DNA from 3 places in the Vibrio sp. A2-1 genome. Region 2 is predicted to be linked to each of the others. Evidence: predicted binding sites of a transcription regulator. Region 2 holds the regulator's gene; each other region holds the start of a gene.
The links. Region 2 encodes CRP, which controls carbon source genes, mostly activating them, when cyclic AMP is high. Its sites were predicted from a motif close to TGTGANNNNNNTCACA; they were not measured.

Region 1: the regulator CRP is predicted to act here: its motif matches at 2,893-2,908, upstream of malT (HTH-type transcriptional regulator MalT).
Region 3: the regulator CRP is predicted to act here: its motif matches at 3,934-3,949, upstream of recB (exodeoxyribonuclease V subunit beta).

What each region holds. Positions count from the first base shown of each region.
Region 1 covers NZ_JAKKCO010000001.1:1,170,879-1,177,763, forward strand. Annotated here, with positions in the region: gene L3V33_RS04900 (glycogen/starch/alpha-glucan phosphorylase) at 77-2,530, opposite strand; gene malT (HTH-type transcriptional regulator MalT) at 3,099-5,807, shown strand; gene L3V33_RS04910 (DUF368 domain-containing protein) at 6,378-6,885, shown strand, end outside.
Region 2 covers NZ_JAKKCO010000007.1:133,596-140,480, reverse strand. Annotated here, with positions in the region: gene L3V33_RS18995 (TIGR02444 family protein) at 1-417, shown strand, start outside; gene L3V33_RS18990 (hydrolase) at 694-1,686, shown strand; gene L3V33_RS18985 (YheU family protein) at 1,785-1,997, shown strand; gene L3V33_RS18980 (phosphoribulokinase) at 2,075-2,944, shown strand; gene crp (cAMP-activated global transcriptional regulator CRP) at 3,184-3,816, shown strand; gene L3V33_RS18970 (DUF1338 domain-containing protein) at 3,994-4,785, opposite strand; gene astD (succinylglutamate-semialdehyde dehydrogenase) at 5,058-6,515, opposite strand; gene astA (arginine N-succinyltransferase) at 6,555-6,885, opposite strand, start outside.
Region 3 covers NZ_JAKKCO010000009.1:137,684-144,568, forward strand. Annotated here, with positions in the region: gene recC (exodeoxyribonuclease V subunit gamma) at 109-3,585, shown strand; gene recB (exodeoxyribonuclease V subunit beta) at 4,047-6,885, shown strand, end outside.

The sequences.
Region 1 (6,885 bases), on a different contig from region 2:
CTATCTTTTTAAGCCATCTATTTGCCCACAAGCTAATTGAGCCAAGGCAGAAACTGCCTTGGCTACTTTGGAAGTATTAACGGTTAACCGCTTCAAGTTTCCAAATGTTGTTCACGTAATCGCGAATAGAGCGGTCTGATGTGAACTTACCAACCAATGCTGTGTTAAGAATCGCTTTCTTAGCCCAACCTGCTTGGTCTTTGTACTGCTTGCCCATGTCTTCATGTGCTTTCACATAAGATGCGAAGTCAGCAAGACATAGGTACGGGTCGCCACCGTCTAGTAGGCTATCAAACGTTGCACGTAGAAGGCCTGGTTGACCTGGAGAGAACTCATCGCCAGTCAGTAGGTCTAGAGATGCTTTCAGCAGTGGGTCTGCGTTGTAGTAATCGTATGGGTTGTAACCCTGAGCTTGCAATGCCACTACACCATCAACGTCTAGGCCAAAGATGTAGATGTTTTCATCGCCAACTTCTTCACGAATCTCAACGTTTGCACCATCCATCGTACCGATAGTTAGCGCGCCGTTTAGCGCCATCTTCATGTTGCCCGTACCCGATGCTTCTTTACCAGCCAGTGAGATTTGCTGAGAAACGTCTGCCGCAGGAATAATGATTTCAGCCATGCTTACACGGTAGTCAGGGATGAATACCACTTTCAGCTTGTTGCCAATGCGAGGGTCGTTGTTGATCTTCTCTGCAATCTTGTTAACCGCGAAGATGATCTCTTTCGCTAGGTGGTAACCCGGTGCTGCTTTCGCTGCGAAGAAACATACGCGTGGCTCACACTCGAAACCAGGTTCGTTAAGAATACGGTGGTACAGAGATAGAATGTGTAGCAAATCTAGGTGCTGACGCTTGTATTCGTGAAGACGCTTGATTTGCACGTCGAAGATAGCGTTAGTATCTAGCTCGATACCCATGTTCTCTTGAACCCAATCAGCAAGGCGCTGTTTGTTTTCTTTCTTAACAGCCATGAATTCTTTTTGGAATTTCGCGTCTGTTGCAAACTTAGCGATGCCTTCTAGCTGCTCAAGTTTTGCTGGCCACTCAGTGCCTATCTTGCCAGTAATTAGCGTAGATAGCCCTGGGTTACAGAACTTCAACCAACGACGTGGCGTGATGCCATTCGTTACGTTAGTCAGTTTGCCAGGGAAAATTTCGTTGAACTCAGGGAACAAGTCTTTCTTAACCAGTTGAGAGTGAAGCGCAGCTACACCGTTTACTTTGTAAGAGCCAATCACACATAGGTTTGCCATGCGAACCATGCGGTGGAAACCTTCTTGGATGATAGAAAGCTTCGCTTGCTTCTCACCGTCACCAGGCCACATCTTGCGAACTTCTTGCATGAAGCGGTGGTTGATTTCAAAAATGATTTCCATGTGACGTGGAAGAAGACGGTTGATCAAAGATTCAGACCAAGTCTCTAATGCTTCTGGAAGTAGTGTGTGGTTCGTGTATGCGAACGTATGAGCACTGATTTCCCAAGCTTGGTCCCAAGTTAAACCTTTCTCATCGATCAGGATGCGCATCAATTCAGGGATAGCGATCGTTGGATGCGTATCGTTCAGTTGAATCGTTTCTTGCTTAGGCAGATCTTCTAGAGAGAAACCTGCTGCTTCGTGACGACGTAGAATATCGCGAACAGACGCTGCTGAGTGGAAGTACTGCTGCATTAGACGCAGTGTCTTACCTTTCTCGTGGTTGTCGTTCGGGTAAAGTACTTTAGTGATGTTGCCTGCATCGATTAGCGAGTGTTGCGCTTCGAAGTAGTCACCGTTGTTAAAGCTTGCTAATGAGAATGGTGCGATTGCCTGACATTCCCAAAGACGCAATGGGTAAACTGTGTTTGACTCGTAACCTACGATAGGTAGATCCCAAGGCATTGCTTTCACTTCCATACCCGGAACCCAAGTACGAACTTCTTTACCGTCGATATATTCAACTTCTACATGACCGTAAAAACCAATGTGTTGTGCTAGTTCTGGACGAGCTACTTCCCATGGGTAACCTTCAACACCACGCCACGCGTCTGGTGCTTCTTGTTGACGACCGTCTTGGAAAGACTGTTTGAATAGACCGTATTCGTAGTGAAGACCGTAACCTACTGTTGGGTATTCTTGAGCGGCACAAGAATCCATGAAACAAGCAGCAAGACGACCAAGGCCACCGTTACCTAGTGATGGGTCACGTTCTTCTTCTAGAAGGTCAGTTAAGTTTTGACCTAGCTCTTCCATTGCATGAGTGATTTGCTCATACAGACCCATGCTGATCAGGTTATTACCTGTTAAACGACCAATCAAAAACTCTAGTGAAAGGTAGTTAACGCTCTTCGCGTTCTTAATTTTTTCGTCATTTTCAGTTTCTAACAGATCAAATGTTGTCAATTCTGCTAGCGCACGCCCCATTGCTAGGTACCATGCGCGGCTATCTGCGTTTTCAATCGTTGTTGCGTAGGTTGCAGATAAATGCTTCTTAACGCTTTCTTGGAACGACACTTTATCGAAAGTTTTTTGCTGAGTTGGTTTCATTTCAGAAATCTCGCTTTTAATAGTTCTAATTCATCTGTCACATATCGTGCATGGTCACCATTAACTAAACATCCTCCCGCTAACGCGACAAACTAGGAGTAGATGGGAGGGCGTAGGGGGCGTACCGACATAGGGTTAGTGATCTGACTCTCATGTTCTGACTTCGAACAAAAACTTGGAGTGACTAAGATCACAAGCTCCCGTTCGATAACTTACCTTCAATTGATGTGACTTCTATTTAACCGGATTAAAGTCATTATCAAATTTGATATTCAGATCACGAAAATAATTTCTTCCTCTCATCTTTTGCATAGATTTACGTGTTGGGATGAAGGAAGTCACATTCACAAACCAACCCGCTATGTGAGCAAAGTCTCAAATAAAGGGCGTAGAAGCCTAAAAACATGCAGGAGTGCAAGGTTTCTGAGGAGGATCATAGTCGGTGCCGTTTTGCTTCACGTAATATGATTGAAGACTTAAGTAATTAGGCTGATGTCATTCGATTACACTCAACGATAGATTGAGGTAATCCAGAACATAAGCCACGGAATAGGTGAAAAACTTCGACATGTGGATCCCTTCGAAACTGACTCGTCCCGGCCGCTTACATAATGCAATCCTACGACCTAGGGTTCTCGATCTGCTCCAACACGCAGATTGCTATAAGCTTGTATTATTCCGCTCTCCAGCGGGGTACGGCAAAACCACAATGGCAGCTCAATGGCTGGTAGATAAGCCCAATGTGGGTTGGTACAGCATTGATGACAGTGACAACGATGCCTTTCGCTTTATCAACTACCTAATGCAATCACTCAATAAAGCGACTCAAAATGCCTGCCCTAGCGCCCAAAAGCTGGCAGAAAAGCGACAATTTTCATCTTTGCATTCTTTGTTAAGTGAAGTGTTTGCTGAGATGTCTGAATTCCATCACGAATGTTTCCTTGTGTTGGATGACTATCACTTGGTCAACAATGACGACATCCACGAAGCAATGCGCTTCTTCCTCAAGCACATGCCCGACAACCTAACGCTTGTTGTAACTAGCCGTGGCACTCCACCACTTGGCACTGCAAACCTTCGTGTTCGTGATCTGATGATTGAGATTGGCAACGATTCGCTGGCTTTTGATACTGAAGAGACGACGCGCTTCTTCAATCAACGTGTCGCCGATGGCGTAGATGACACCACCGCTGGTAGTATCTGTACTTATGTTGAGGGGTGGCCTTCGGCGTTACAGCTTATTGCCCTTCAAGCTCAACATCAAAAACGCACGCTGGCGCAATCGGCAGAATCGTTCTCTCACTTTAACCATGCCCACCTTTGGGATTACTTGGTTGAAGAAGTATTCGATCTACTGGATAAAGAAACCCGACAGTTCTTGATGCAGTGTTCAGTACTTGATCATTTCAATGACGAATTAGTCTGCGCGCTTACACAGCGTGAAGACGCACTGGGTATGATCGAATCACTCAACCGATTTGGCTTATTCATCTACCCGCTTGAAGGCGAGAAAAACTGGTACCGATTCCACAATCTATTCGGTGAATTTCTTGCCCATGAGCGCCAAGCTCGAATTCCGCAACAAGAAGCCGAGTTGCACCGAAGTGCCGCGAAAGCGTGGATCAAACAGAAAACGCCTCATCAAGCACTGCGACATGCGCAACGTGCTGAAGATCCAGATCTGATCATCCAAATCCTGACTGAACACGGTTGGCCGATGTTCAACCAAGGTGAGCTTTCATCATTAGAGATGGCGATCAAGCAACTGACTACGGATCAACTATACAGTGAGCCGAAGCTATCAATGCTGCGCGCTTGGCTGGCACAAAGTCAGCACCGTTATGATCAAGTGGGTACTTTGTTGGAAGAGGCTGAGACTCAATATCAAGCTCGAAACATTGAACTCGATACTCAGCAACAAGGCCAATACAATGCCTTGCGTGCCCAAGTTGCCATCAACAGCAATGAGCCTGAGAAAGCATTGGAGTTGGCTGAGCTTTCGTTGAGCCAGTTGAACACCACCGTTTATCGTAGCCGCATTGTCGCAACCTCGGTTGTGGGCGAAGTGAATCACGTAATGGGTAACCTAAGCCGTGCGCTACCGATGATGCAACAAACAGAAAAACTGGCACGTCAGTATCAGGTTTACCATCAGGCTCTATGGGCAATTCTGCAGCAAAGCGAAATCTTGATTGCTCAAGGTTATGTTCAAGCTGCATTTGAGCTACAAGACAGCGCATTCAAATTGATCGAAGAGCATCAGCTTCAATACGTTCCTCTACATGAATTTTTGCTGCGTGTTCGCGCTCAGATCTTCTGGTGTTGGAACCGACTAGATGAAGCGGAAGAATGTTGCTACAAAGGCTTAGATATCCTTGGTCACCACTCTCCGAGTAAACACCTGCACAGCTATTCTATGCTGGCTCGAATTTCATTGAGCCGCGGCGAGATTGATAAAGCGTCGAAGTTTATCGACCAAATTCAACACCTGCTACGTCAATCAACTTACCACGTGGACTGGACGGCAAATGCTTCTTTGTCTTTGATTCTTTTCTGGCAAGTAAAAGGCAATAAAGAGGCAATCCGTGATTGGCTAAGCGTGGCGGTTCGACCTGAATCGGCAAGTAACCACTTCTGCCAACTTCAATGGCGAAACATCGTACGTTCTCACATCATCCTTGAGCAGTATGAAGATGCGGAAGAAGCGCTGACTTTCCTTAAGAGTGAAGCGCAGCGTTCACATCTGATTACCGACACCAACCGAAACTTGATCGTTGAAGCGGTGTTGCGTACACAAATTAACGATGAAGACAGCGCACGCGTGCTACTTGAAGAAGCGCTTCATATGACCAACCAAACCGGTATGGTTGGTAACTTCTTAGTCGACGGTGGAACTATCGGGCATATCTTGGATAAATTGAGCAACAAGCCAGGCTTAGGTGACTTAGAACGCCATCGCGCTCAACAGATCATGAAAGATATCTCAACCACCCAACGCAGCCGCTCGGTTCACTTCGATGAAGACTTTGTTGAGAACTTGGTTAATCACCCGAATATTCCTGAGCTTGTGCGCACTAGCCCACTCACCCAGCGTGAATGGCAAGTACTTGGCTTAATCTATTCTGGGTTCAGTAATGAGCAAATCGCTCAAGAGCTCGATGTAGCGGGGACCACGATCAAAACGCACATCCGTAACCTTTATCAAAAGCTCAACATTGCTAACCGTAAAGAAGCAATCAGCACGGCGGAGAACTTGCTGCAGTTGATGGGGTACTAAAACGGAATCGAGATTGATTCGAGAAAAGCTTAAGCTAGTCACCAATGGTGGCTGGCTTTTTTTTCATCTGAAGTTTAGAGCTTAAAAATGTAGGAGCTGGAAAAGAAAAAAGACAATCACCAAACGACAGGCAAAAAAATAGCCAACCGCAATAATCGCGATTGGCTCTATATATTTGTGAACAAATCAATAGGTTCACTAACAACGTCAGTTGGCTAGGTGACCCTCGGCTTAAGAAGGGTCAATTAATATAATGCAGTTAGCGTGCCAACTTTTATTCGACGTTTTATAAGCCCTGCATCGCATAAAAACCATGAATTTGTCATGCGAATTGCAAAGTGCATTTGCATAATGCAACCAAGATGCAATATCGATAAGAGATCAGTTTCATCTCTGCTCTTAATGACAAATTACTAAGTGGTTGTATTTTAAATGTTAGGCAAATGTTCAGTTCAACTTATTGCCTTACAATTAAGAGAGTAATAAAAGCCCTTCCCCAATGGCATATTCATACTTTTTTTACACTAAAGTTTGTATACTGCACAAAATCACCCTCAACTCTATGAAGCAATGAACTACTTAAGTACTTTTTTCAAAGGCATGGCAATGGGCGCAGCAGACGTTGTTCCTGGCGTGTCGGGCGGAACCATCGCATTCATCACTGGTATCTACGATACGCTGCTAGAAAGCATTCGAAGAATTAACCCTAGCGTACTTGGCTTATGGAAACGCGAAGGCTTCAAAGCCGCGTTTAACCACATCAATGGTTTCTTCCTGATTTCACTGTTCGCAGGCGTATTCACAAGCATTGCGACATTTGCAAAACTAATTTCTTGGTTATTAGTCACCCACCCCGTTCCACTGTGGTCTTTCTTCTTTGGCCTGATCTTGGTGTCGGTTTTCCATATTCTTAAGCAAGTAGAGAAGCGCGATATGATTCGATTCGTGTTTTTGCTGCTTGGCGTTGCTTTCGCCTTTAGCATTACCGTGCTTAAGCCGCTGCAAATGGAACCAACCAGCATCAACATCCTAATCGCGGGTGCAATTGCAATTTGTGCGATGATTTTGCCGGGTATCT
Region 2 (6,885 bases):
AGCCTTCAGTATTACAGTGTGCGCGGTGTAAAGGATGCGTGCCTAGCTTTGCAAAACCAATTCCACGGCAACGTCAATCTACTGCTGCTTCTCAAATGGCTTGATGAGCAGCAATTGTCTTTTGCCGAAGAAGAGTGGCACAAGGTACAACAGTGCTTAAGCCGCTCTGAAACCCTGCTTCATAGCTATCGAGAGCTGCGTAAGCATCTCAAACCTCAAGTCGTCGATTCCCTCTACCGTGAAGCGCTCCAATTTGAACTGCAGTTAGAGAAGCAACAGCAATCTGATCTCGTCGACTGCATTAATTCTCTTCAGCTTACGGCTAACCAGCAATCACCACTCGCTTTTCAATACTGTCGCTTATTAGGGGCTGAAAACCTCTACGACGCTTTTTCTGAACCAGCACCTCAACCCTAACGCGTTTCCTTTCTCTTATCTTCAATCAAGATCCAAGCTTACCTTGGTAGTATCGCTCTTCGTTTTCACACGGGAGTGGCGCGCATGACTGGTAATATGTTTGAATCTCAATCTCGACAATATTCAACTAGTTACCTACACCTTGTTTTTGTAGCCCGTATCAGTGAAACCCTTGCGCTTATACCGAGAATCAACCAAGCTCAAATAAAAACGTGGGCGTTTCGCTAAAAGCTCAACACTTTATCAAAGCCCATAAAAGAAGCATGGACTGTTTTTATGACAATATTTACCGCAGCCGCTGGTTTATCTAATCCGCACTTACAAACCTTAGTGCCACGATTTATTAGAAAGCAGGCGTTGTTTGACCCTCAATGGCAAACCTTAGAAACACCCGACGGTGACTTTCTCGATCTTGCTTGGAGCGAATCGCCAGAGGGTGACACCCCAAGTAATGAGGCTCGAAGTAACAAGCCGATATTCGTTCTATTCCATGGCTTAGAGGGAAGCTTTGAAAGCCCTTATGCCAACGGACTGATGAATGCCTTTGCTAAAGATGGCTGGCTATCAGTGATGATGCACTTTAGAGGCTGCAGCGGAAAGCCCAATCGCTTAGCTCGCGCTTACCATTCAGGTGAAGTCGAAGATGCACGCTTTTTCCTAAGACATCTACACGCCCAGTTTCCCAATAACCCTAAGGTAGCGGTTGGTATCTCTTTGGGCGGTAACATGCTGGCGAACTATTTGGCAGAGTACGCGGACGACCCATTGCTGTCGGCGGCGACGATTGTCTCTGCACCTTTTGATCTGGCTTGTTGCTCTAGTCGTATTGAGCGAGGTTTCTCTAAGCTCTATAAAAAGTACCTGCTCAACTCTCTCAAATCGAATGCCTTGAAAAAGATTAAGCTGCTGCAAGAAAAGCTCGGTATCACCGCCGAAACCATTAAGAAGATAGACAAGCTGTATGAGTTTGATGAACGGATTACTGCGCCTCTGCACGGGTTCAAGAATGCTCAGGACTACTATGCTCAGTGCTCAGCGCTTCCTAAACTTAATAAGATTAAACTACCGACTCAGATCATCCATGCCAAAGACGATCCGTTTATGACAGACGACGTAATTCCAAAGTTCGTGTTGCCTGACAACATCGACTATCGCCTGTTTCAAAAAGGCGGCCATGTGGGGTTCATTACCGGTAGCACGCTCAAACCAAGGTTTTGGTTAGAAGAAGCATTACCCGCCTACTATGAAAGTATTCAAGATTCGGCATAATGGCCGAGCCTTTTTAAGGACTGAGTGGTAGACGTCACTAGACGCAGTAATCAACACATCAATAAACCTATTTATGAACATAAAAGAGAGAAGTATTTATGATCATCCCATGGCAAGACATTGCGCCAGAAACGCTGGAAAACCTCATTAAAGAATTCGTGCTGCGTGAAGGCACAGACTACGGTGACGTAGAGGTTTCACTGCAAAACAAGATTGATCAAGTGAAACATCAATTAGCCTCAAAGGAAGTCAGCATCGTGTTTTCTGAGCTGCATGAAACCGTTGATATTCAAGTCACAAAACGCTTCTAGGCTGCGCTCATAAAGGAGCCGTGTTATAGTGGTAAACGATTGCTAACAAGTAAGTTACTCAAAAGACAAGGGTTGTCATGTCCGCTAAACATCCAATTATTGCGGTGACGGGTTCATCAGGAGCCGGCACCACCACTACCTCAGAAGCCTTCCGAAAAATGTTCAATATGATGGACGTGAAGGCCGCTTGGGTTGAAGGGGATAGTTTCCATCGCTTCACTCGACCAGAGATGGATGTCGAGATCCGTAAGGCTCGCGAGCAAGGTAAGCACATCAGCTACTTTGGTCCACAAGCCAACGATTTTGGCGCATTAGAAGAGTTCTTCCGTCAATACGGTAATGAAGGCACGGGTAAAGTCCGTAGTTACCTACATACCTTCGATGAAGCCGTGCCTTACAATCAAATGCCGGGCACCTTTACGCCATGGCAAGAGATCCCAGAAAATTCCGATGTGATGTTCTACGAAGGTCTTCATGGTGGCGTGGTAGATGGCGACATCAATGTCTCACAACACGTCGACTTGCTGATCGGCATGGTGCCAATCGTCAACCTTGAGTGGATCCAAAAATTCGTTCGTGACACACGCGATCGTGGCCACTCACGCGAAGCAGTAATGGATTCTATTGTTCGCTCAATGGATGATTACCTTAATTACATCACCCCACAATTTTCGCGTACTCACATCAACTTTCAGCGTGTTCCAACCGTAGATACATCGAATCCACTGAACGCTAAAGGGATTCCAAGTTTAGACGAAAGCTTCGTTGTTATACGTTTGCGTGGCATCAAAAACGTCGATTTCCCCTACCTTCTAGCTATGATAGATGGCTCATTTATGTCACGCCACAACACGCTTGTGGTGCCAGGCGGTAAGATGAGTTTTGCTATGGAGCTCATTGTAAGGCCCATCCTACAACAGCTCATCGAAACCGGAAAAATAGGTTAACAAGACACCATTCTGGTTGATTACTTTTCATACCGTGATCATGTGCACAATTTTGCGTAAAAAATCGTAGCTTGGTCACGATTAAAATCAAGAAATAGTACCTGAAAAAGGATACTATTCTTAAACGAAACACAAGATAGCTTGCAGCGCTCAACGAGTGCTCTTATCCTACAAGTCAATCCAGGCTTAGCTAAAATACGGAAAGCGGCAAGCATACCCTGCAGAGGAAGTAAGATATTATGGTTCTAGGTAAACCCCAAACCGATCCAACATTAGAGTGGTTCCTTTCACACTGTCATATTCATAAGTACCCTTCAAAAAGTACTTTGATTCATGCTGGTGAAAAGGCAGAAACCTTGTACTACATCGTTAAAGGTTCTGTGGCAGTTCTTATCAAAGACGAAGAAGGTAAGGAAATGATTCTTTCTTACCTAAACCAAGGTGACTTCATTGGTGAACTTGGCCTCTTCGAAGAAGACCAAGAGCGTACTGCATGGGTTCGTGCAAAATCTCCTTGTGAAGTAGCTGAAATTTCTTTCAAGAAATTCCGTCAACTTATCCAAGTGAACCCAGATATCCTAATGCGCCTTTCAGCGCAAATGGCAAACCGTCTACAAGTAACTAGCCAAAAGGTTGGTGACTTAGCGTTCCTTGACGTAACAGGTCGTATCGCTCAAACGCTACTTAACCTAGCGAAACAGCCAGATGCAATGACTCACCCTGACGGCATGCAAATCAAGATCACTCGTCAAGAGATTGGCCAGATTGTTGGTTGTTCTCGTGAGACAGTAGGTCGTATCTTGAAGATGCTAGAAGAGCAGAACCTAATTTCTGCACACGGTAAAACTATCGTGGTATACGGCACTCGTTAATCTCGATTAACTGAGCCAAAAATTTAAAAGCCACCAAATGCAAATTTGGTGGCTTTTTTGTTTTATAAAGATCTAGAGAGCAGATGCGAATGGAGCACCTCCCGCGTCCAAGCGCAAACACTCTCAAAGCGAAGCGTACCCGCATCTTTAGGGTAAAGCCCGTGCTCGTATCTTTCTTTAACCGTTGGTGCTCTCAAAGATCTTGTCAGCCGATGCTGCAACAAATCCTGTATAAAGCTCACCATTCGCCATCGCATAACGCTTAGCGAACTCGTAGAAGCCACCAGGAATCACCTCGCTGCCTTCAACAAATGAAACTGGGACTTTGTCTGCCATTGTAGATGATTGCTCTAATAAGACCTCTGGAGAGCCTTTAACCTGACCGCCAGATGCATTGATAGTGAAACCTGAATCACTCAAATAGTCATTCACTGTCTGTACTTCATCGAACTCATTAAGCTGGTTCACACTTACCGTAAAGTGGTTTGCACCGTAACCATGAGCCGCTAACCAAGACGCGTATTCACTCTCTTTTGCTAGAACTTGGAAATCCGCGAAGCTCAGATCCCAAAGGCGACCACCAAACAAGAACTCATGACCTTGAAGCTTGCTTGCGTCCACTTGCTCAACCAACTTAGCAACGATCTGTTGTAAGTCACTTGAACACTCTTCTACCTTCAACTCACTAATGAACACTTTCGGTTGGTTTGGGTCTGGGTGCTCGTAGTGCTTAGCCACTAACTTCTTGCTCTCAAACAAATAGTCGCCACACGCCTTGTAGCCTAATTCAAGGAAAGGCTTGGCCAGTGTTTCAATGCCCAGAGGTGCAACATTGAAAGTACGCAGTGCAATATGATCATTAATCAGGGCTTCGTCTTCTTTCAACAGATGATGAACTTTCTCAGCCGATGGGCAAAGCCTGTGAATGTAATCGTCCCATAGTGATTTAAAGAGTAGATCGGGCGTCATGGTGACTCCTTGTCAGAGGTTCTAGCAAGCTAGTAATTTGGATTAGAGAGGGAGAGGCTGGACACAAAGTCAGCAGCCATCAGCCTGTGACATACTTGTTCTATTATTATCTACCGCCCAATCTAGGTGTCGGACGTGATGGAAAAAGGAAGCGATAACACCGCTTCCTCATTACACAATTAACCAATGAATCTGTTATTCATGAGCCTAGAGCTCATAAGTTTATGATTTATAAACTTTTGACTCATGAATTTATAGCTTAAGCGCTAAAACTACAGCTCAATACCTGGGCTAAACGTAGCTGGCAGTTGAGTTTCACCACCTTCCATTGACGCCATTGGGTAAGCACAGTAGTCCGCCGCGTAGTAAGCACTTGGGCGTAGGTTGCCTGAAGCACCCGGGCCACCAAATGGTGCATCACCACTTGCGCCTGTTAGCTGGCGGTTACGGTTAACAATACCCGCACGGATATGGTCAACGAAGTATTCCCACTCTGAATCGTCTGTTGATACTAAACCGGCAGACAAACCAAAGCGCGTGTCATTAGCCAATTCAACGGCTTGCTCTAACGATTGGTAACGAACCACTTGCAACAATGGGCCGAAGTACTCTTCATCTGGCAACTCAGCAATGTTGGTTGCATCGATTATACCCGGAGAAACAAACGCCGCTTCGCCCGCTTTTGCTTCGACTAGGCTTACACCACCTAGTGATTGCAGATTAGCTTGTGCGTTCAGAATGAACTTAGCGGCCGTTTCAGAGATTTGTGGTCCCATGAAGGGTGCAGGTTCAGCGAATGGCTGATCAACACGAATTTTCAAGGTAGCCGCAACAAGCTTATCAAGCAGTTGATCGCCCTTCTCGCCAACAGGTACATACAAGCGACGTGCACATGTACAACGTTGGCCTGCACTGATGAAGGCCGACTGGATAATGGTATAAACCGTCGCGTCAGCATCACCAAATTGGTCAGTGATCACCATAGGGTTGTTGCCGCCCATCTCTAGCGCTAACATCTTGCCCGGTTGACCTGCGAATTGACGGTGAAGGATATGACCAGTATTGGCACTGCCCGTGAATAGCACGCCATCAAGACCTTTAGCATCCGCCAGTGCGATACCAGTTTCTTTAGCGCCTTGCACTAGGTTAATCACGCCAGCAGGAAGGCCAGCTTCTTGCCATAGCTTCATCGCAAACTCACCCGTCCAAGGTGTCTGCTCTGACGGCTTAAATACCACGGTATTACCCGATAGCAGTGCCGGAACAATATGACCGTTAGGTAGGTGACCAGGGAAGTTGTAAGGACCAAATACCGCCATTACGCCTAATGGGCGATGACGCAGTACGATTTGGTTGCCTGCGGCTTCACGTGAAGCTTCACCCGTACGTTCGTGGTAAGATCGAATAGAGATAGCGATTTTACCCGCCATCGCACCCGCTTCAGTGCGAGTTTCCCAAATCGGTTTACCCGTCTCTTTTGCAATAATCTGTGCAATTTCTTCGCTGTTCTCTTTTACCTTCTCAGCAAAGTTCAACACGATCGCTTCACGCTCTGCAAAGCTCATCTTTTTCCATACTAAGAAAGCGTCACGCGCCGCTGCTACTGCAGATTCAACCTGTGCTGGAGTTGCACTATCGCCTTGCCACACGACTTCATTATTGTATGGGCTTACTGATGTCATGGCGTCGCCTTGACCTGCCACCCACTGTCCTGCTATCCACTGAGTCATACTTCTATCCTTAAAATCTTCGACAGATAATCGCCGCTCTTATTGAGCCAACATGCGAACGAATTCGCCTTCTTTTACTTCAAGAGCGCTTGCTACTTCAGATGATAAAATCACTGTGTCGCTAGCTTGGTCATACGCGCCTTTCGCGGCTACTGCGCGGAAGTTCTCAAACGAGGTATTACCAATGAGGAAGTCTTTAGAGCTTGAATGCTCTGCAATTGTCACTTGAGCTCGAATCGCATGACGCACTGATTCGATATTTCTTAGATCACACTCAACCGTTGGGCCCCCATCAAAGATGTCGACATAGCCACGGTTGGTGAAACCTTCACGTTCCAGCAACTTAAGTGCAGGGCGCGTATTGTCATGA
Region 3 (6,885 bases), on a different contig from region 2:
TAAACGGACCTTAAGTTTTCAGTATTTCATAAGCTTATATTCCTAATCCAAACTCGGCACTTATGCTAATCTGGCTTTATATTGTGGCAAGATTAGCGTGAGTGCACTTTGTTTACTGTTTACCATTCCAATAAAGTCGATACTTTAAAAATCCTTCTCGTTCACTTAATCAAAAGTGACCCTTTAGCCAATCCTTTCGAAAAAGAGCAGATCTTGGTTCAGAGCCCAGGTATGTCTCAATGGCTTAAGATGGAACTCGCCAAAGAGTTTGGTGTAGCAGCAAATATAGACTTTCCTCTTCCAGCAACCTTCATTTGGGATATGTTTACCCAAGTGCTTCCTGATGTGCCTAAACGCAGTGCCTTTAACAAAGACGCGATGACGTGGAAGCTAATGAGTTTGCTACCCGCTAAGCTTGACCACCCTGATTTCTTACCCCTGCAACGCTATCTTGAAAATGACGAAGATGATTCTAAGTTGTATCAATTAGCAGAGAAAATTGCCGATATCTTCGATGGATACTTGGTGTATAGACCTGAATGGATGGCGATGTGGGAAGCAGGAGAACCCGTTGCTGAATTGGTCGATGATGAAGGGCAGCAAGAGCATCCTTGGCAGCCGATTTTGTGGCAAGCACTTTATGACCAGATCCTGTCTCAAGGCCAATCAAAATATCACCGTGGCAACTTGTATCACGACTTCATTGAAGCGCTAGCAAATCAACAAGGTCAACTGCAGCACCTACCTAAACGCTTGTTCGTGTTTGGTATTTCTTCGTTGCCACCTCGTTATATGGATGCGCTGAAAGCTCTCGGTGAGCAGATTGATGTGCACTTGATGTTTACCAACCCTTGCCAACATTACTGGGGCGATATTCGCGACCGTAAATATTTGGCAAGAGTCGAAGCGCAGCGCCGTAAACAGTTTGCTCTGGTTGATGGTTTACCTCAGCTAGAGGGTGAAGTGTCACCATTGAAAGATGGCATTGAAGCCAACGTTGAAGATGAACTGCACACCAGCCAAGCCGTGGGTAATAGCTTGCTTGCGTCTATGGGGAAATTGGGCAGAGATAACCTGTTTTTATTATCTCAATCAGATAGCGAAGAACATGAGTTCTTTATTGATGTTGAGAGGGATAACCTGCTTCATCAACTGCAAGCCGACATTCTCCAGTTAGAAGAGCATCAAGACGACCACATCCTAGATTCTAGTAACCATAAACAGGTGGTTGAGCTTGGCGATCGCTCGCTGACCGTACATGCGTGTCACAGCCCAATGCGCGAGGTCGAAGTTCTTCATGATCAGCTGTTGGCGATGTTTGATGCCGACCCGACCCTGAAACCACGCGATATCATCGTGATGGTGTCTGACATTAATGCTTATAGCCCAGCGATTCAGGCGGTATTTGGTAATGCTCCAGGTGAGCGTTATATCCCTTACTCGATCTCTGATAGAACCGCAGACCAAGAAAGCCCAATTCTGACCGCCTTCATGCAGTTGGTCGCGCTACCGAATACGCGTTGTCTAGCGTCTGAGTTGCTAGAGCTGTTAGAAATCCCTGCGATGATGGCGCGATTTGGTATTGATGAATTTCAATTCGAGCAAGCCAAGCAATGGGTTGAAGAAGCGGGCATTCGTTGGGGTGTTGACGCTTCAACGGCGACAGAATTTGATCTACCTGCGACCGAGCAAAACACTTGGCTATTCGGTATTCAGCGCATGCTCTTAGGCTATGCGATGTCTGATTCTGCTGGTTTGTTTGAGACCGAGCATTCTCCGATTGCTGCTTATAACGAAGTTCAAGGCATTAACGCCGAACTTGCCGGTAAGTTAGCGCACTTTATCGATCGTATTGCCCATTACCGTCAACGCTTAACTGAAACACAATCTATCGATAATTGGCGTGAAACCTTGCTGCAAATGATTGATGATTTCTTTGCGGTTGAGCTGGAAGGTGAGGTGGTGCTCAAATCGATTCGCGATGCACTTTCGCAACTGAATGAACAGCTTGATGATGCCTTGTATGAACAAGAGTTGTCGCCAAGCATTATCTACCAGTACCTCAATAATAAGTTATCTGGCGTGCGTATTAGCCAACGTTTCTTAGCTGGCCAAGTTAACTTTTGTACCCTGATGCCGATGCGCTCCATTCCTTTCAAAACCGTTTGTCTATTGGGAATGAACGATGGTGTTTACCCTCGTTCAATGCCGCCAGAAGGTTTTGACTTGATGAACGGACGCACACGACCGGGGGATCGTTCTCGCCGTGATGATGACCGCTATCTATTCTTAGAGGCGATGCTGTCAGCTCAAGAATGCTTGTACATCAGCTATGTCGGCCGTTCGATTCAAGATAATACTGAGCGAGTGCCGTCGGTGCTGGTTTCTGAATTGATTGAATACTGCCAGCAGAACTACTGCTTAAGTGAAGACCAAGCCTTACCAAGTGATGATTCAGGCATCAACCTGACTCAAGCGATCAGCTTTGAACACACCATGACACCATTTAGCCCTGCAGCCTTTACTCAAGGTGACGCAAACCATGTGCTGAGTTACGCCAAAGAATGGCTTCCTGCGGCTAACCGTTTCGGTGAACGTAGTGGTGAATTCAATCGTGCCTTGGATGACTATTTGTTGGGTGCAACGTACCCGTTGGAATTGGATCTGGTTGAGTTACAGCGTTTTTGGCGTTTGCCAGTGCAGTACTTCTTTAATCGCCGTCTAAAAGTGGTGTTTGAACCGCCACTTCCTGTGATGGAAGACGATGAGCCGTTCGTACTCAATGGACTAGAGAGCTTCCAGCTTAAAGATGCGCTGCTGCAAGTGTTGCTGGACCATCCTGAAGGTGCAGATGAAGCGGTGCGCCTGTTTGTCTCTGAGCAAAAAGCACAGGGTCGATTACCGGTCGGAGCCTTTGGTGATATCGAATTTGAAACCAACCGTGTTCAAGCGGAAGACTTAGCCAAAGAAATTCGATTTGTGAGCGGATCACCGCAGCAAGATCTCGAAGTGAATATCGAATTTGATGTGTTAGGCGAAGGCAAACCTGTTCGTTTGATGGGTTGGTTAACTCAAAACTATCAATCGGGTCTAGTTCGTTTCCGTAGCGGTAAAATACGCTCTCAAGATTATTTGGCAGCGTGGATTGATCATCTATGTTGTGCAGTGATGGGACACGGAAAAACGACCCATATTATTGGCTACGACAGAAAAGAAGGCGTGGTTCACCAAACGCTACAACCTATCGGCGATGCGCTTCAGGCGAAGAGTTTGCTGGCTGAGTTAGTACGACTGTTTTATCAAGGCATGACAGCACCACTGCCTTACTTCCCGAAAACCGCATTGGCTGGCGTTGAGGCTGGCTTTAGCCGTGGTAAATGGGTCGATGACGAAGAAAAGTCACTTAAGAAAATGGCCGATACTTTTAATGACAGCTTCGCCTTTACGGGCGAGGGCAGAGACACCTATATCTCACGAATTTGGCCTAAGTGGGATGATGAACTGGCTGCTGAGTCGCGTATGTATTCAACGCTTGTGTTACAGGCCGCAAGACTTGCCGCTGCCGATCTTGAAGATCAGGAATAATCAGCAGTGATCAGCAAGATCGCCAACGATACTAACGTCAAAGAGATGCGTTTGAATAAAGACATGGAAAATAAAGAGTTAGATGTAAATTTGGAGTGCAGGGCTTATCAAAAGGTTAGAGGTAATCGAGGTATAAGCTTAGTAAAAGCGATAGATAGTGATTTGCGGAAAGTCAGGGTACAGGAAATAAAGTGGCCGCCAGTAAATCATTATTAGTGTAGGGCGTTCGCTGTACGGCCACAGGTCAGAGGGACCATTATTCAGTGGTTCAAAGTAACGCATGAGTATAAAACTCGTAGGCGCTCCTGAACTCGTGGGCGCATAGTAGCGAGGCGATCTGAATTGATCCGTGAGAGAGATCGCACTAACTATTAACAAATTGGCGTAGGACGTAAATTGCATGACGTTTTCTACGCTAGGTCACATTTGTAACAGACTAATTTATCAGAAGGCAGTAAGGCATGACGACCACAAGCAGTGCTCAGGTAATCGTTCCACAAACACTTGATACCATGACGTTTCCACTTCATGGCGCGCGTTTAATTGAAGCATCAGCGGGTACGGGTAAAACATTTACCATCGCTGGCTTGTATTTGCGCCTACTGCTTGGGCACGGTACCGCTGCGCCGCAAGGTGATCTGACTGAAGCTACTCGACACCATGAGGAGCTTACTGTAGACCAAATTCTGGTGGTGACCTTTACTGAAGCCGCAACGGCAGAGCTACGCGATCGTATCCGCGCTCGAATCCATGATGCACGTATTGCGTTTGCTCGTGGACAAAGTGACGACCCAGTGATTGCTCCTTTATTACAAGCTATCGATGATCATGCTGGCGCTGCGAAAACTCTGCTCAATGCTGAAAGGCAAATGGATGAGGCTGCGGTTTACACCATTCACGGTTTCTGTCAGAGAATGTTGACTCAGAATGCCTTCGAGTCTGGAAGCCGTTTTGATAATGAATTTGTGACCGATGAAAGCCATCTGAAAGCACAAGTGGTTGCCGACTATTGGCGTAAGCAGTTCTACCCGCTGCCAATTCAACTGGCTGGTGAAGTGCGAAATATTTGGGGCTCTCCCGCTTCGTTATTGGCTGACGTAAATCGCTACCTGACAGGATCTCCGCTGAAGTTGACCGTAGATGCGATGTCGGGCGACTTACAAACGCTACACAACCAAAACCTAGATAAAGTGAAGCAACTTAAGACGTTGTGGTGCGAATCCGAAGCGGACTTTTTGGCTTTGATTTCAGGTTCAGATGTGAACAAACGCAGCTACACCAAGAAGTCTCTGCCTACTTGGTTAGAAGCCGTCACAGCATGGGCGCAGAGCGACACTCATGATTACCAGTTTCCAGATAAACTAGAGAAGTTCTCACAAGCCACTCTAATTGAAAAAACGCCGAAAGGTACTGCACCTCAGCACGCAGTTTTCGAAGCGATTGAGGACTTCTTAAATTCTCCAGCAGATCTGAAAGCCCCATTGTTGGCACATGCGATTACTCATTGTCGAACCATGTTAGCCAAGGCTAAACAGCAGAAACAGTGGCTATCGTTTGATGACTTGCTGACTCAGTTATCTGCATCGATTGATGTGGATGAGCAATCACTGCTGGTGGAAAGAATTCGTACCTTATACCCAGTGGCGATGATCGATGAATTCCAAGATACCGATCCGCTGCAGTACAGTATTTTCAGCCGAATTTATCTCGATAACCCGCAGTGTGGTCTGTTTATGATCGGTGACCCGAAGCAGGCTATTTATGGCTTCCGTGGCGCGGATATCTTTACCTATATCAAGGCGAGAAACCAAGTTAGTGCTCACTACACTTTAGGGACTAACTGGCGTTCGAGTGCTGATATGGTCAGCGCGGTAAACCAAGTGTTTATGAATTCGGATAGCCCGTTTATCTACGACCAAGACATTCCATTTTTGCCTGTCGCAGCCAGCCCATCGGCTGATAAACGCCAATGGGTAATGAACGGAGAAACTCAGCACGCACTTACCTTTTGGCTGCAAGATGCTGAAGATAAGCCCTTACCAAAAGGCGAATATCACAAAGCCATGGCCGAGGCGACGGCGAGTCAAGTTCAAACTATTCTGACGGCTTCTCAAAACGAACAAGCCTATTTTGATAACGGCAAAAAACAACATGCCGTGAATGCGGGTGATATTGCTGTCTTGGTTCGAACCGGTAGTGAAGGTCGTCTGATTAAGAATGCGCTGTCTGAGCAAGGCATTGCGAGCGTGTACTTATCTAACCGAGATAGCGTGTTCACCAGTTTGGTCGCGCAAGATATTCAACGCTTACTGCAAGCGGTGCTGACGCCAGAAAATGACCGTGCATTGCGTGCGAGTTTAGCGTCGGAGTTGTTTGCTCTGGATGCCGCCTCATTGGATGAACTCAACAACGATGAAGTGGTTTGGGAAAATGTCGTTAACGAATTTCGAGAATATCGTAAGTTGTGGTTGCAACGTGGCGTGCTACCAATGCTTCGCAGCGTGATCAGTAAACGACATCTCGCGGAACGTTTACTGGAAGAAGAAAATGGTGAGCGCTCACTCACTGATTTGATGCACATTGGCGAATTGTTGCAACAAGCAAGACAAGAGCTCGACAGTGACTATGGCTTGTTGCGTTGGTTGGCAGAAGCGATATCAGATGCACAAAATGGTTTAGGCGGTAGTGATGACGACATTCAACGCCTTGAATCAGAGAGAAACTTGGTTCAAATCGTTACCATTCATAAGTCGAAAGGCTTGGAGTATGACCTCGTATTTTTGCCGTTTGTCGCGAGTTACCGTGAAGCGAGTGAAGGCAAGTTCTACGATCACGAGTCAGATACCACAGTGCTTGATATTACCGGTAGCGACAGTGCCTTAGCACAAGCTGATAAAGAACGATTGGCGGAAGACTTACGTTTAATTTACGTAGCACTTACTCGTGCTGTATACGGTTGTTTCATTGGCATGGCACCGCTACGTAAAGGCCGCTCAACCAAAGAGCCGACCGGTGTACATTTGAGTGCCATGGGCTATTTGGTTCAAAATGGACAAGAGCAAGGCATCGCCGAGTTACATCAAGCTCTATCAGCGATTGAGGGTAAGAATTCAAGCGTATTACTGTCTGAAACACCAACCGCTCACGAGCAAGTGTTTGTTCAGGCAGAACAAGTGAGTGACGACTTACAGGCTAGCGAACTGAAGGCTTCAATTGACCGAGCTTGGCGTATCACCAGTTACTCGGGGCTTGTAAAACAAGGCAGTCATGGAGCAAGCCATGACGCTACGATTGAGGTGT